2 regions of the Streptomyces sp. NPDC023838 genome follow, and region 2 is predicted to be linked to the other one. Evidence: riboswitches for the same ligand, from Rfam matches in the RefSeq annotation. Region 2 holds a riboswitch; the other holds the start of a gene.
The links. Region 2 has a riboswitch for glycine ahead of gcvP (aminomethyl-transferring glycine dehydrogenase). Riboswitches for the same ligand answer to the same signal wherever they lie in the genome.

Region 1 (7,276 bases), on a different contig from region 2:
TCGCCCTGGCAGCCGACCTCGGCGCCGGAGATCGAGGCGTTCTCCTTGAAGAGCATGCCGATCGCGCCGGCCGCCAGCAGGAAGCGGACCACGCCCTCGTCGTCCGCGCCGGGCACGAAGTTCATGTAGTAGTGCAGCACGGCCGGGATGATGCCCGCGGCGCCGTTGGTGGGCGCGGTGACGACGCGGCCGCCCGCCGCGTTCTCCTCGTTCACCGCCATCGCGTACAGCGTCGCCCACTCCATCGCGTGCGCGTCCGGGTTGCCCTCGGCGCGCAGCTGGCGGGCGGTGGTCGCGGCGCGGCGGCGGACCTTCAGGCCGCCCGGCAGAATGCCCTCGCGGGACATGCCGCGCGAGACGCACGCCTGCATCACGCGCCAGATCTCCAGCAGACCCGCACGGATCTCGTCCTCCGTGCGCCAGGCCTTCTCGTTCTCCAGCATCATCGCGGAGATCGACAGACCGGTCTCGTTCGCCAGCCGCAGCAGCTCGTCGCCGGTGCGGAAGGGGTACTTCAGGACCGTGTCGTCGGGCACGATCGGGTTCTCGCCCGCGACCGCGTCCTCGTCGACGACGAAACCGCCGCCGACCGAGTAGTACGTCTTCTCCAGGACCAGCGCGCCCTCGCTGTCGTACGCGAAGATCGTCATCCCGTTGGCGTGGTACGGCAGCGCCTTGCGGCGGTGCAGGATCAGGTCCTCGTCGAAGTCGAAGGGGATCTCGTGGGCGCCGAGCAGGTTGATCCGGCCCGCCGACTTGATCCGCTCCATCTGCTCGTCCGCGGTCTCCACGTCGACCGTGCGCGGCGAGTTGCCCTCCAGGCCGAGCAGGACCGCCTTGGGGGTGCCGTGGCCGTGGCCGGTCGCGCCCAGCGAGCCGTACAGCTCCGCGCGTATCGCCGCCGTGTGGGCCAGCAGGCCCTCGTTCTTCAGCCGCCGCGCGAACATCCGGGCAGCGCGCATCGGGCCGACCGTGTGGGAGCTGGACGGGCCGATGCCGATCGAGAACAGGTCGAAGACCGAGATGGCCACGAGAAGACTCCTTGAGGGGGTAGACGCCGTTGTCTGCCGGGTGGTGCGGAAGAGCAGGAAAACGGGAGGTGCAAGGGTTCGGGGCACCGCACTCACTGTCCAGTGTGCGCGGTGCCCCGAAGGTTCGTACGAACAAAAGGGTACGAAACTACTTCAGGCCGGGGTACAGGGGGTGCTTCGCGGCCAGGGCGGAGACCCGGGCGGCGAGCGCGTCCTTGTCGAAGTCCGGCTTCAGCGTCTCGGCGATGATGTCGGCGACCTCGCGGAAGTCGTCGGCGCCGAAGCCGCGGGTGGCCAGCGCGGGGGTGCCGATCCGCAGGCCCGAGGTGACCATCGGGGGCCGCGGGTCGTTCGGGATCGCGTTCCGGTTGACCGTGATGCCGACCTCGTGGAGGCGGTCCTCGGCCTGCTGGCCGTCGAGCTCGGAGTTGCGCAGGTCCACGAGGACCAGGTGGACGTCCGTGCCGCCGGACAGGACCGAGACGCCGACCTCGGTCACGTCGTCCTGGATCAGGCGCTCGGCGATGATCCGGGAGCCCTCCAGGGTGCGCTCCTGGCGCTCCTTGAACTCCTCCGAGGCCGCCACCTTGAACGAGACCGCCTTGGCCGCGATCACGTGCTCGAGCGGGCCGCCCTGCTGACCGGGGAAGACCGCCGAGTTGATCTTCTTGGCGAGCTCCTGCGTCGACAGGATGACACCGCCGCGCGGACCGCCGAGGGTCTTGTGCGTGGTGGTGGTCACGACGTGGGCGTGCGGCACCGGGTTCGGGTGCAGACCCGCGGCGACCAGGCCCGCGAAGTGGGCCATGTCGACCATCAGGTACGCGCCGACCTCGTCCGCGATGCGGCGGAACGCGGCGAAGTCCAGCTGGCGCGGGTACGCGGACCAGCCGGCCACGATCAGCTGCGGCTTGGACTCCTTGGCCAGGCGCTCGACCTCGGCCATGTCGACCTGACCGGTCTGCTCGTCGACGTGGTAGGCGACCACGTTGTAGAGCTTGCCGGAGAAGTTGATCTTCATGCCGTGGGTCAGGTGACCGCCGTGGGCCAGGTTCAGGCCCATGATCGTGTCACCCGGCTTCAGCAGCGCGAACATCGCGGCCGCGTTGGCTTGGGCGCCCGAGTGCGGCTGTACGTTGGCGTGCTCGGCGCCGAAGAGCGCCTTGATGCGGTCGATCGCGATCTGCTCGACCACGTCGACGTGCTCGCAGCCGCCGTAGTAGCGGCGCCCCGGGTAGCCCTCGGCGTACTTGTTGGTGAGGACCGAGCCCTGGGCCTCCATGACCGCGACCGGAGCGAAGTTCTCCGAGGCGATCATTTCGAGGGTGGACTGCTGACGGTGGAGCTCGGCGTCGACGGCGGCGGCGACGTCCGGGTCCAGCTCATGGAGGGACTGGTTCAGAAGCGACATCGGAAGATCCCTGGAGTGGTAGGTCAGCCGGCGGAGAAGGCGGTGTACTCGTCGGCGGAGAGCAGGTCGCCCGGCTCCTCCGCCACGCGCACCTTGAACAGCCAGCCACCCTCGAACGGGGCGGAGTTGACCAGCGACGGGTCGTCGACGACGTCCTGGTTGGCCTCGACGACCTCGCCCGAGACCGGGGAGTAGAGGTCGCTGACCGACTTGGTCGACTCCAGCTCGCCGCAGGTCTCGCCCGCGGTCACCGTGTCACCGACCTCCGGGAGCTGGACGAACACCACGTCACCGAGCGCGTTGGCCGCGTGCTCCGTGATGCCGACCGTCGAGACGCCGTCCGCGGCGGCCGACAGCCACTCGTGCTCCTTGCTGTAGCGCAGCTGCTGGGGGTTGCTCATGACCTGAATTCTCCTGTACGAGGGGGAGTGGTGGTGAACGGAAAAGTCATGCGGTGCGTGTGCGAGGGGTCACTTCTGGCGCTTGTAGAACGGCAGCGCCACGACCTCGTACGCCTCATGCGTACCGCGAATGTCGACGCCCACGCCGGAGGTGCCCGGTGCGGCGTGCGCGGCGTCCACGTACGCCATGGCGATCGGCTTGCCCAGCGTGGGCGAGGGGGCGCCCGAGGTGACCTCGCCGACGACCTCGCCGTCCGCCACCACGGAGAATCCGGACCGCGGCACCCGGCGGCCCTCGGCCACCAGGCCGACCAGCTTGCGCGGCGCCTTGGCGGCGGCGCGCTCGGCGGCGGCCTCCAGGGCCTCGCGGCCCACGAAGTCGCCCTCCTTCTCGAACTTCACGACCCGGCCGAGCCCCGCGTCGAACGGCGTCAGCGCGGTGGTCAGCTCGTGCCCGTACAGCGGCATGCCCGCCTCGAGGCGCAGGGTGTCGCGGCAGGACAGACCGCACGGCACCAGGCCCGCGTCCTTGCCCGCGTCGGTCAGCGCGCGCCACAGCCGCTCGGCGTCGGCCGGGGCCACGAAGAGCTCGAAACCGTCCTCGCCGGTGTAGCCCGTACGGGCGATGAGGGCCGGGACACCGGCCACCGTGCCGGGCAGGCCCGCGTAGTACTTCAGGCCGTCGAGGTCGGCGTCGGTGAGCGAGGCGAGGATGGCGGGGGACTCGGGGCCCTGGACGGCGAGCAGCGCGTAGTTGTCGCGGTCGTCGCGGACCTCGGCGTCGAAGGCGGCCGCGCGCTCGGTGATCGCGTCCAGGACGACCTGGGCGTTGCCGGCGTTGGCGACGACCATGTACTCCTGCTCGCCGAGGCGGTAGACGATCAGGTCGTCGACGATGCCGCCGTCCTCCTGGCAGATCATCGTGTACCGGGCGCGGCCCACGCCGATGGTGCTCATGTTGCCGACCAGCGCGTAGTCCAGGGCCTTGACGGCTTCCGGTCCGGTGACGGTGATCTCGCCCATGTGGGACAGGTCGAAGAGACCGGCCCGGGTGCGGACCGCGGTGTGCTCGTCGCGCTCGCTGCCGTACCGCAGCGGCATGTCCCAGCCGGCGAAGTCGGTCATGGTCGCGCCCAGCGAACGGTGCAGTGCGTCGAGGGCGGTGAGACGGGGGTTGCTCATGAGGGTGTGGCTCCCAGGGCATGACGGCGAGGACGATCCTCCCCATCTGTCATCGGAACCTGAGAGGTTCGCCGGACGCACGTCGGGGTCCTGGCTTGCACCTTGGGTGGAGCCGCGCCGTTTGGGAACGCGCGGCCCGCTTTTCAGATCTGCCTCATCCACGCGGTACGGGGCCTGAGAGATTCAAGGGAGGGACTTGCTCCTTCGGCGCCCCGGGAACTGACCGAGGACTCTCCCGCGTGGATTCAAGCGGCCGGTATGCAGTTGGCGGGCACATCATTGCACGCCTCCCCGGAACGACACATCACTCAGGTCTCATTACCATCTCTTTACGCTCATCGGGGACGGGTCGCACGACCCGACAGGGGGAGGGCCCATGACGGTTCACACGACGGCGGCGGCGCGGGCGGACGCGCCGGTTCCGGTGGTACGGGACCTGCGCGGCCTGGGCGGCCGCTCACCGCACACGCTCCGGTTCGCCGAGGGGGACGTGGTGGTGGTCTCCGGTCTGCCCGGCAGCGGCAAGACGACCCTGCTGCGGCAGGCCGCGCCGGGCCTGGGCATCGACTCCCAGGACACCCGCAAGGCCTGGGAGGCCCGGCTGCCCGGGGTGCCGTACGCGCTGTACCGCCCGGTCGCCCGCGTCGCCCACTTCCTGCGGATGCACCGGGCGCTGCGGGCGGGCGGCGGCCTGGCCGTCCACGACTGCGGCACCCACGCCTGGGTGCGCTGGTCGCTGGCGAGGGCGGCGGCGCGGGGCGGGCGCTCGCTGCACCTGGTGCTCCTGGACGTCTCCCCGCAGACGGCCCTGGCGGGCCAGGTGGCCCGCGGCCGCAAGGTCTCCGCGTACGCCTTCGCCCGCCACGCCAGGGCGGTGCCCCGCCTGATAGCCGCGGTGGCCGAGGGTCGCCTGCCCAGAGGGGTCGCGTCGGCGGTTCTGCTGGACCGGGAGGCGGCGGGGGCGGTGGCACGGTTCGCCTTCGAGGAGAACCCGGCCCGACGCTAAGGTTTCCGTGCCGGGGACTCGCACCCCCCGTCTTCCGAGGGGCGCGGGGCTGTGACATTGCGGCTCCGCCGCGTGGGCACGACCAGCCAGAGACGGTCAGCAGACCCAGAGACGGTCAGCAGAACCAGAGACGGCCAGCAGACAAAGGACAGGCACATGGAATTCCCGCACCCCCAGGGCGGCGGCGGCTGGCCGGGCAACGAGCTGGAGGAGGCCCTGGCGGCCTCGCTCGGCGTCCCGGGTGCGGGCCCCCGCCTGATAGAGGTCATGGGCCGCAACCCCGTCTGGGTCCCCCTTCCCAACGGCGGCAGCCGTGAGAGCGCCGACCTGGACCTCCCCACCATGGAGATCGACGGCGCCCCCTACGTCCCCGTCTACAGCTCCGAGCAGCAGTTCCTCCAGTGCGTCGGGCCGCACATGTCGTTCGCCGTGGCGCCCGCCGTCGAGTTCGCCCGGGGGCTGCCCCCGCAGCTGGGCATCGCGCTGAACCCGGAGGGCGCGGTCGGCGTACCGCTGCCGCCGCCCGCGGTGGCCGAGTTGTGCCGTACCGGGCGCACCGCCCTGGACGGGCCCGCCTCCGGCGCCCGGGTCCGGCTCTTCGAGCCCGACTGGCAGGAGGACCCGGTCGACTTCCTGACCGCCGCGGCCGCCGAGTTCGACGCCACCGGCGTGGTGCTCACCGCCCGCCGCGCGCTCGCCTCCATCGAGGGCGACGCCCCGACGCTCCTCATCGGCGTGGAGTTCTCCACCTGGGACGGGGCCGGGCGCAACGCCCCCATGGAGGCACTGGGCCGCGCGCTGGGCCGGGTGCCGGTCGGCTGGCCGGTGAACCTGGTGCTGCTCGACGTGGCCCAGGACCCGGTGGGCGACTGGATGCGCGAGCGAGTGCGCCCCTTCTACACGCGAGCCACGGACAGGCCGTAGACCCCGCTCACCAGCACCGCGAAGCCGATCCGGGCGGAAGTCCGCCGCATCCACCGGCCACCCCCCGGCTCCTCCCGCATAAGCTGGTTTCATAATCCGTAGACCCCCGCGGCGGCACGCCTGTGTACCGGCGGCGCGGGGGACCGAAGAGGGGCGGGACCCAGGGTGAGTGCGTCAGGCACCGCGGCGGCCGGGCAGGTCGAGCACATGCTGCGCCAGGTGGCCCCCGGACGCTACGACGCGTACGAGGCGCTGCTGCACGCCCTCGGCGACCCCTCGTCCGGCCGGCTGTGGATGCTGCTCTGGCACGGCCGCCCCGGCGCCCCCGACGCGCAGTACGGGAACATGGAGGTCGACGGGGTGGCGTACGCACCCTGTGTGACCTCCGCGCAGGAGCTCGCCGCCAGTGGCTGGAACCGGGCCCACGAAGTGGTCACCGGCGGTGACATCGCGCGCGCCCTCTACCCCGACCGGTACGGGATCTGGCTCAACCCGCACGCCCCGGGCGGCGGGGTCGGCATCCCCTGGACCGATCTGCGCCGGATCGCCACCGGCCTCGACCGGATGCCCGCGGGCCCGCTGCGGATCACCGAACCGGCCGTGGAGATCCCGCAGTTCTACGCCCTGCTCGCGCAGCACGCGCACCGCACCCCGGCCGTCCGGGCGCTGCGCCGCGCCTGGGTGCAGCCCGCGCTCGGCACCCCGTACCTGGCCATCGGCCTCGACCTCTACGACACCGGGCCGCAGTCCGTGGACGCGGTGCGCGCGATGATGCAGCAGGCGATCGCCGCCGTGCCCGACGGGCTGCCGGTCTCCACGGTGGCCCTCTCCGACGAGTACGACCCGGTCGGCATGTGGCTGCGCGCCAACGGGCGCCCCTTCTACGACCGCGAGGCGCACGCCGCCCCGGCGGCCCCGGCGGGCGGGTACGGCTACCCCCCGGCCGCCCCGCGCGCGTACTGATCCGCCTCCTCGGGCCCAAAAACCACTGCACATAAACGCAGTTGGGCGACATGACCGATCTGGTCGGTTAGTGCCCGACTGGTCCGCTCAGACGATCACGACGTCCGCATAACGGAAGTCATCTGACCGCATCACGTTTAGGCAACCATTCACCGTCAGGTCTGGCGGGTGATCGCAAACGCGTTGAAGACTCCCGGCTAACAAGGGCCGGTTGGCCCGTCGCAGATCACCGCACCACCTGATGGAACAAGCCGCCACAGCGGCTGGTACGGGCCGGCCATCCGCCGGCCAGGAGGGGTCAGAGGCACTGTGACCGCACCGCTCGAGACCACCGGATCGGCTGCCGAGGTGCCGCCGG
Region 2 (7,276 bases):
CAGCGGCCGCAGGTCCACGATGCACTCGTGGGCGACCAGGCCGTTGGGGCCGGTGTAGAGCACCGGGTAGTGCGGCTCCAGGCGCTTGGCGATGTAGTTGGCCGCGAGCACCGCGACCTGCGTCGCCCGCTTGAGGCCCTCGCCGCCCATCAGACGTACGTACGCCCACGAGATCGGCAGGATGCCCGCCGAGCCCCACGGGGCGGCCGAGATCGGGCCGACGCCCGTCTCGGGACCGGCCGTCGGCTGGAGCGGGTGGTTGGGCAGGTACGGCGCGAGGTGCGCGCGCACACCGACCGGGCCGACGCCGGGGCCGCCGCCGCCGTGCGGGATGCAGAACGTCTTGTGCAGGTTGAGGTGCGAGACGTCGCCGCCGAACTTGCCCGGCTTGGCGAGACCCACCAGCGCGTTGAGGTTGGCGCCGTCGACGTAGACCTGGCCGCCCGCGTCGTGCACCTCGCCGCAGATGTCCGCGACGTGCTCCTCGAAGACGCCGTGCGTGGACGGGTAGGTGATCATCAGCACCGAGAGCTCGTCGCGGTACTGCTCGATCTTGGCGCGCAGGTCGGCGATGTCGACCTCGCCGTCGTCGGCGGTCCTCACCACGACGACCTTCATGCCGGCCATCACGGCGCTGGCGGCGTTGGTGCCGTGCGCGGAGGACGGGATGAGGCAGACCGTGCGCTGCTCGTCGCCGTTGGCCCGGTGGTAGGCGCGGACCGCGAGCAGACCCGCGAGCTCGCCCTGGGACCCGGCGTTGGGCTGGATGGACACCGCGTCGTACCCGGTGACCTCCGCGAGGCGCTCCTCCAGCTCGTGGATGAGCGTGAGGTAGCCGCCGGCCTGCTCGGCCGGCGCGAAGGGGTGCATCTGGCCGAACTCGGGCCAGGTGACCGGCTCCATCTCGGTCGTCGCGTTCAGTTTCATGGTGCAGGAGCCGAGCGGGATCATGCCGCGGTCCAGCGCGTAGTCACGGTCGGCGAGCTTGCGCAGGTAGCGCAGCATCGCGGTCTCGGAGCGGTGCTGGTGGAAGACCGGGTGGGTGAGGAAGGCGTCGCCGCGCAGCAGCGCCGACGGCAGCGTGTCGGCGGCCGTGGCGTCCAGCGCCTCGATGTCGCCCTCGGCGCCGAAGGCGGCCCAGACGGCGGCGACGCGGTCGCGATCGGTGGTCTCGTCGCAGGCGATCGAGACGGTGTCGGCGTCGACCAGGTGCAGGTTGACCCCGCCGTCCCGGGCGGCGGCGACGGCCTCGGCGGCCTTGCCGGGCACGCGCACGGTCAGCGTGTCGAAGTACGAACCGTGCACGACCTCCACACCGGCGGCGCGCAGGCCCTCGGCGAGGATCACCGCGTAGCGGTGGGTGCGGCGGGCGATCTGCCGCAGGCCGTCCGGGCCGTGGTAGACCGCGTACATCCCGGCCATGACGGCGAGCAGGACCTGCGCCGTACAGATGTTGCTGGTGGCCTTCTCGCGGCGGATGTGCTGCTCGCGGGTCTGCAGCGCCAGGCGGTACGCCTTGTTGCCGTCGGCGTCGACGGAGACGCCGACGAGGCGGCCGGGCAGGCTGCGGGCGAACTTCTCCTGGACCGCCATGTAGCCGGCGTGCGGGCCGCCGAAGCCCATCGGGACGCCGAAACGCTGGGTGGTGCCGACCGCGATGTCCGCGCCGAGCTCGCCGGGCGAGGTCAGCAGGGTCAGGGCGAGCAGGTCGGCGGCGACCGTGACGATCGCGCCCAGCTCGTGGGCCTCGTCGATGACCGGCTTGAGGTCGCGGACCTCGCCGGAGGCGCCCGGGTACTGGAGCAGCACGCCGAACACACCGCGTTCGGCCACCTCGGCCGGGATGCCGCGGCTCAGGTCGGCGACGACGACCTCGACACCGGTCGGCTCGGCGCGCGTCTCTATGACGGCGACGGTCTGCGGCAGGGTGTCCGCGTCGACGAGGAAGACCCCGCCCTTGACCTTGCCGACCCGGCGCGAGAGCGCGAGCGCCTCGGCGGCCGCGGTGCCCTCGTCGAGCAGGGAGGCGCCCGAGGTGGGCAGCCCGGTGAGGTCGGCGACGACGGTCTGGAAGTTGAGCAGCGCCTCCAGGCGGCCCTGCGAGATCTCCGGCTGGTACGGCGTGTACGCGGTGTACCAGGCCGGGTTCTCCATGACGTTGCGCAGGATCACCGGCGGCGTGAACGTGCCGTAGTAGCCCAGACCGATCATCGGGGCCAGCACCTTGTTGCGGTCGGCGAGGGAGCGCAGCTCGGCCAGGACCTCGGCCTCGGTGCGGGCGCCGGGCAGACCCAGCGCCTCGGCGCTCTTGATCACGTCCGGCACCGCGGCGGCGGTCAGCTCGTCGAGCGAGCCGTAGCCCACCTGCGCGAGCATCTTCGCCTGGGCCTCGGCATCGGGCCCGATGTGACGCTGCTCGAAGGGGATGCCACGCTCGAGCTCGGTGAGCGGCATGCGGTTGGCGGTCATTACGGAGGCCTCCTGGTCTGCACGACCTGCGAGGGGCACCACGGCGCGGGTACCCGGACGGCCTCCCCCTCTGTCATCTCAACCTGAGAGCTTCACCGGGGCGCGTGGGGGCGTCCCGGCTTTCACCGTCGGTGAGGAAAGGGTGCGCGCACAGGCGTATGCCCGCACGTCCCCCGTCCTGCTTTCCAGAGTGACCTCGTCCGCGCGGTACGTGGGCCTGAGAGATTCCGGGGAGGATTTGCTCCTTCGGCGCCTCCGGACTTCTTTCCGGAGGACTCTCCCGCGCGGGGTCAGCAGCCATGGCCAGGGTACCAGCGCGCCATGGGGCTGATCCTTCGAGTGGCCGACGCCCGCGATGTGCACTTTCGTAGTGCTTACGAGCAGTTGCGACCAGTTGGAGGGACCGTGCAGACCGATATCGATCCGCGCAGCCTGATCGGCCGCAAGGCGTTCGACCGCAACGGCAACAAGATCGGGACGGTGGACGAGGTCTACCTCGACGACGCCACCGGAGTACCCGAGTGGGCCGCCGTACGCACCGGCCTGTTCAGCCGGGACGCCTTCGTCCCGCTGGAGCCCAGCACCCTCGTCGACGACGCCCTGCACATTCCCTACGACCGGGCGCTGATCAAGGACGCTCCCGACTTCGGTGTCGGCCGCCATCTCTCCCCCGAACAGGAGCTGCAGCTCTACCACCACTACGGTCTGGACATCGCCGCCCCCGATCCGCTCCCCGGCACCGACCGGGACTTCGGCCGGCTGGCGGGCGAGGAGGACGACGAGGCCTGACCCTCCGCGTCTCCCGTCCCCCGGTCACCCGTCCCCGCGGCCGCGGGTGCCGACGGCTCCTCGGCGGCCGCCACCAGCGGCAGCGGCTCGGACGGCTCCAGGTCGGGGTCGTCCACCCGGAACGTCCGCACCCGTCCGGGCACGGCCGACGTGGGCGTCTCGAACCGGATCGTCACCCGCCCCACCCCGCTGCCCTGGACCCAGCCGGGGCCGAACTCGCGGTGGTGCACGTCGTGCCCGGCCAGCCAGCGCCGCTCGGCCGGGTCCACCGCCTCCGCCTGCTCGGGGGCGGCCGGACCCGCCTCGTCCTCGGCGGCCGCCTCCTCGACCGCCCCCTGCTCACCGGCCGCCTGGGCGAAGAGGTCCTCCTGCGTGAAGTCCGCGAGGCCGCTGACCCCGACCCCCAGGAGGCGCACCCCGCCCGTCGTGTCGACGGAGTCGAGCAGACGGTGGGCCGCCTCGCGCACCACCGTCGGGTCGTCCGTGGGCCCCCTGAGCGTCTCCGACCGGGTCAGCGTCGAGAAGTCGTATCTGCGGACCTTCAGGACGATCGTGCGGCCCGAGTGGCCGGAGGCGCGCAGGCGCTGCACACAGCGGTCGGCGAGCCGCGCCACCTCGTTCATCACCCGCACCCGGTCGTGCAGATCCACGTCGAAGGTGTCCTCGACCGACACCGATTTGGTGTCCCGCTCGGCCACCACCGGACGGTCGTCGAGCCCCAGGGCCATCCGGTGCAGCGACGCCCCGTGTGCCTTGCCGAGGAGCCGTACGAGCTCGTCCTCGCCCGCCTCGGCCAGATCCGCCACCGTGGTCATCCCGGCGCGGCGCAGATGCTCCCCGGTCGCGGGCCCCACGCCCGGCAGCGTCCTGACCGGCATCGGGGCGAGCAGCTCCCGCTCGGTGCCGGGCTCTATGAGCAGCATCCCGTCCGGCTTCGCCTCCTCCGAGGCGATCTTCGCCAGCATCTTGGACCCCGCCAGCCCCACCGACCCCGTCAGACCCGTGACCGCGCGGATGTCCGCACGCAGCCGCAGACCTGCCTCACGGGCCGACTGGGCGTCCCACGCGACTCCCCCGGCTTCCAGGTCCACGAACGCCTCGTCGAGGCTCAGGGGCTCCACCAGAGGCGACAGCCGCCCCAGCAACTCCATCACCTGCTCGCTGATCGAACGGTAGAACCCGAAGCGCGGCACCAGATACGCGCCGTTGGGACACAGCCGTCTCGCCTGCGCCATCGGCATCGCGGAACGCGCGCCGAAGCGCCGTGCCTCGTACGACGCGGTGGCCACCACACCGCGCGGTCCGAGGCCGCCCACGATCACGGGTTTTCCGCGCAGACTGGGCTTCGACGCCTGCTCTGCGGCGGCGAAGAAGGCATCCATGTCCAGATGCAGAATGGTCGGCGCGGCTCTCACATCACCGATGCTGCCTCACGCCACTGACAATCGGCCCCCGGCGGCCCGGCGCACCTCAGACCGCGCGGTTGCGGCGCCGGGCGAGCTCGTCGGCGGGGTTGTGCCCGACCAGCGTCTCGCCGGTGTCGACGCGTTCTCCGTGCAGCTGGGACAGGGCCGCCTCGACGTCGCGCCACACCACACCGACGGCGATGCCGAAGACCCCCTGGCCGCCCTGGAGCAGGTCGACGACCTCGTCCGGCGAGGAGCACTCGTACACGGTGGCACCGTCGCTCATCAGCGTCATGCGCTCCAGATCGCGGAAGCCGCGCTCGCGCAGGTGCTGGACGGCGGTACGGATGTTCTGAAGGGCGACCCCGGTGTCCAGGAAACGCTTGACGATCTTGAGGACGACGACGTCCTTGAAGCTGTAGAGCCGCTGGGTGCCCGATCCGTACGCCGGACGCACACTGGGCTCGACCAGGCCGGTGCGCGCCCAGTAGTCGAGCTGCCGGTAGGTGATCCCCGCCGCCGCGCAGGCCGTCGGCCCCCGGTATCCGACGGTGTCGGTGCTGGTGTCGTCCGCACTGTCGTGAAGGGGGTGTCCACTGCTCGGGCTCGGCCGAGAGCCTGGGGGCGGGTACGGCCCGCTCTCCCCCGGACGTCCGGGGGCCTCCCCTGCCGTACTGTCGCCGCTGCTTCTCACGCCGACCCTCCGTCCTTGAACTGCCCTCACGACGGTAGGCAGTCACTCGGGGTGCGTCAACGATCGCCACACTCGGCACGCCGAGTGATAATCACCCTGAGAGTGGTTTCGCGTACCCCTCTTCGGGGAAAGGCTACTCGAATGCGCCGGAGCCGCCCGGTGTGCAGGCTCTCGGCGCAGCGGCTCACTGACTGTTGGTGCCGAAGTCCTCGGGCGAGATCTGGTCGAGGAACTCGCGGAACTTCTCCACCTCGTCCTCCTGCTCGTCCGGGATCGCGATCCCCGCGTCGTCGAGCACCCCGTCACTGCCGTAGATCGGCGTTCCGGTGCGCAGGGCGAGCGCTATGGCGTCCGATGGACGCGCGCTCACCTCGACACCACTGGCGAAGACCAGCTCCGCGTAGAAGACACCTTCGCGCAGGTCCGTGATGCGGACCTCGGTCAGCTCCTGACCCACGGCCTCCAGCACGTCCTTGAAAAGGTCGTGCGTCAGCGGCCGCGCCGGCGCCATCCCCTGCTGGGCGAAGGCGATCGCGGTCGCCTCCCCTGGACCGATCCAGATGGGGAGGTACCGATCGCCTCCCACTTCACGCAGGAGCACGATCGGTTGGTTGGAGGGCATTTCCACCCGGACACCCACGACGTCGAGCTCGTTCACACAGCAACCCTAGGACGTGCCCGGCAGGTTTGGGTAGTCGGGGACCCCCGAGGTCAGTGCAGCCGGACCCCGAGAGCGGTCTGGACCAGGGCAGCGTGGAGCCGCACGGTCAGCGCCGCGAGCTCCCTCACGGTCGCCTCCGCATGTGCCCTGGTCTGCGGGTTGCGGTGCAGCCGCAGGGGTGCGACCACCTGTTCGACCAGACCGGCCTCGCGGTCGGCCGCCGCCTTCATGGCGCGAAGATGACGTGGTTCCAGGCCGAATCGGCCCAGGTCCGCCACAAGACGCGCCACATTCACCGACTCCGCGTCGTAGCCGCCCCCGGGACCGGCCGAGATCAGCCCGTAGGACTCCCACTCGGTCAGCTCCTCCTCGGTGACCTCAGCGGCCACCAGAAGCTCCGTACGCCCCACACGGGACGCTGTGGGGCGGTCCGGGTCCCCCTCGCCCCCGCCGTCCGGAAGATCGCGTGCTCCGCCCGGAGCGGGCAGCGCGGGCTCCTCGCCCCGGCTCAGCGCGTCGAGGTGCTCGCGGATGACCTTCAGCGGCAGATAGTGATCCCGCTGCATCCGCAGCACCTGGGCGAGCCGCTCCACGTCCTCGGGGCTGAACTTGCGGTACCCCGACGGCGTGCGCCGGGGCTCCACCAGCCCCTCGGACTCCAGGAAGCGGATCTTGGAGATGGTGACTTCGGGGAACTCCTCGCGCAGCTGGTTGAGGACGGTGCCGATGCTCATCAGCCGGTCGCCCGCTGTGGCGGTGCCGTTTCCGGCACCGCCCGTCGGTGTGTGCAGCATGGGCCTTCCCTGGATGGATCTTCCCCTGAGGGGCCCCCGAACGGACTGGGAGAGGGTCAGCCGCGCTGGCTCGCGTAGAACACCAGCCGGTACTTCCCGATCTGCACCTCGTCGCCGTTGGACAGGTCGATCGAGTCGATCCGCTCCCGGTTCACATACGTGCCGTTGAGGCTACCGACGTCCGAGACGGTGAAACGGCCGTCCGGGCCCCGGCGGAACTCGACATGACGGCGCGACACGGTCACGTCGTCGAGGAAGATGTCGCTCTGCGGATGCCGGCCCGCCGTGGTCAGCTCGCCGTCCAGCAGGAAGCGGCTGCCCGAGTTCGGCCCGCGGCGCACCACCAGGAGGGCGGAGCCCAGCGGCAGCGCGTCGACCGCGGCCTGCGCCTCCGGCGACAGCGACGGCAGCGCCGTCTGGCCCGTCACCTCGGAGTCGTACGCCTCCAGGCCCGAGATCGAGA

Region 1: it holds a riboswitch for glycine, as region 2 does, so the genes downstream of both, gcvT (glycine cleavage system aminomethyltransferase GcvT) here and gcvP (aminomethyl-transferring glycine dehydrogenase) in region 2, are expected to answer to the same signal.

The regions. Positions count from the first base shown of each region.
Region 1 covers NZ_JBFAAD010000009.1:153,954-161,229, reverse strand. Annotated here, with positions in the region: gene AB0G17_RS14525 (L-serine ammonia-lyase) at 1-1,031, opposite strand, end outside; gene glyA (serine hydroxymethyltransferase) at 1,180-2,442, opposite strand; gene gcvH (glycine cleavage system protein GcvH) at 2,466-2,843, opposite strand; gene gcvT (glycine cleavage system aminomethyltransferase GcvT) at 2,913-4,025, opposite strand; glycine riboswitch at 4,179-4,273, opposite strand; gene AB0G17_RS14505 (AAA family ATPase) at 4,402-5,031, shown strand; gene AB0G17_RS14500 (enhanced serine sensitivity protein SseB) at 5,188-5,955, shown strand; gene AB0G17_RS14495 (enhanced serine sensitivity protein SseB C-terminal domain-containing protein) at 6,121-6,918, shown strand; gene AB0G17_RS14490 (ABC transporter permease) at 7,228-7,276, shown strand, end outside.
Region 2 covers NZ_JBFAAD010000026.1:6,395-13,670, reverse strand. Annotated here, with positions in the region: gene gcvP (aminomethyl-transferring glycine dehydrogenase) at 1-2,469, opposite strand, end outside; glycine riboswitch at 2,665-2,762, opposite strand; gene AB0G17_RS26705 (PRC-barrel domain-containing protein) at 2,875-3,258, shown strand; gene AB0G17_RS26700 (DNA polymerase IV) at 3,168-4,673, opposite strand; gene AB0G17_RS26695 (MerR family transcriptional regulator) at 4,729-5,358, opposite strand; gene AB0G17_RS26690 (bifunctional nuclease family protein) at 5,543-6,016, opposite strand; gene AB0G17_RS26685 (MerR family transcriptional regulator) at 6,070-6,813, opposite strand; gene AB0G17_RS26680 (FHA domain-containing protein) at 6,870-7,276, opposite strand, start outside.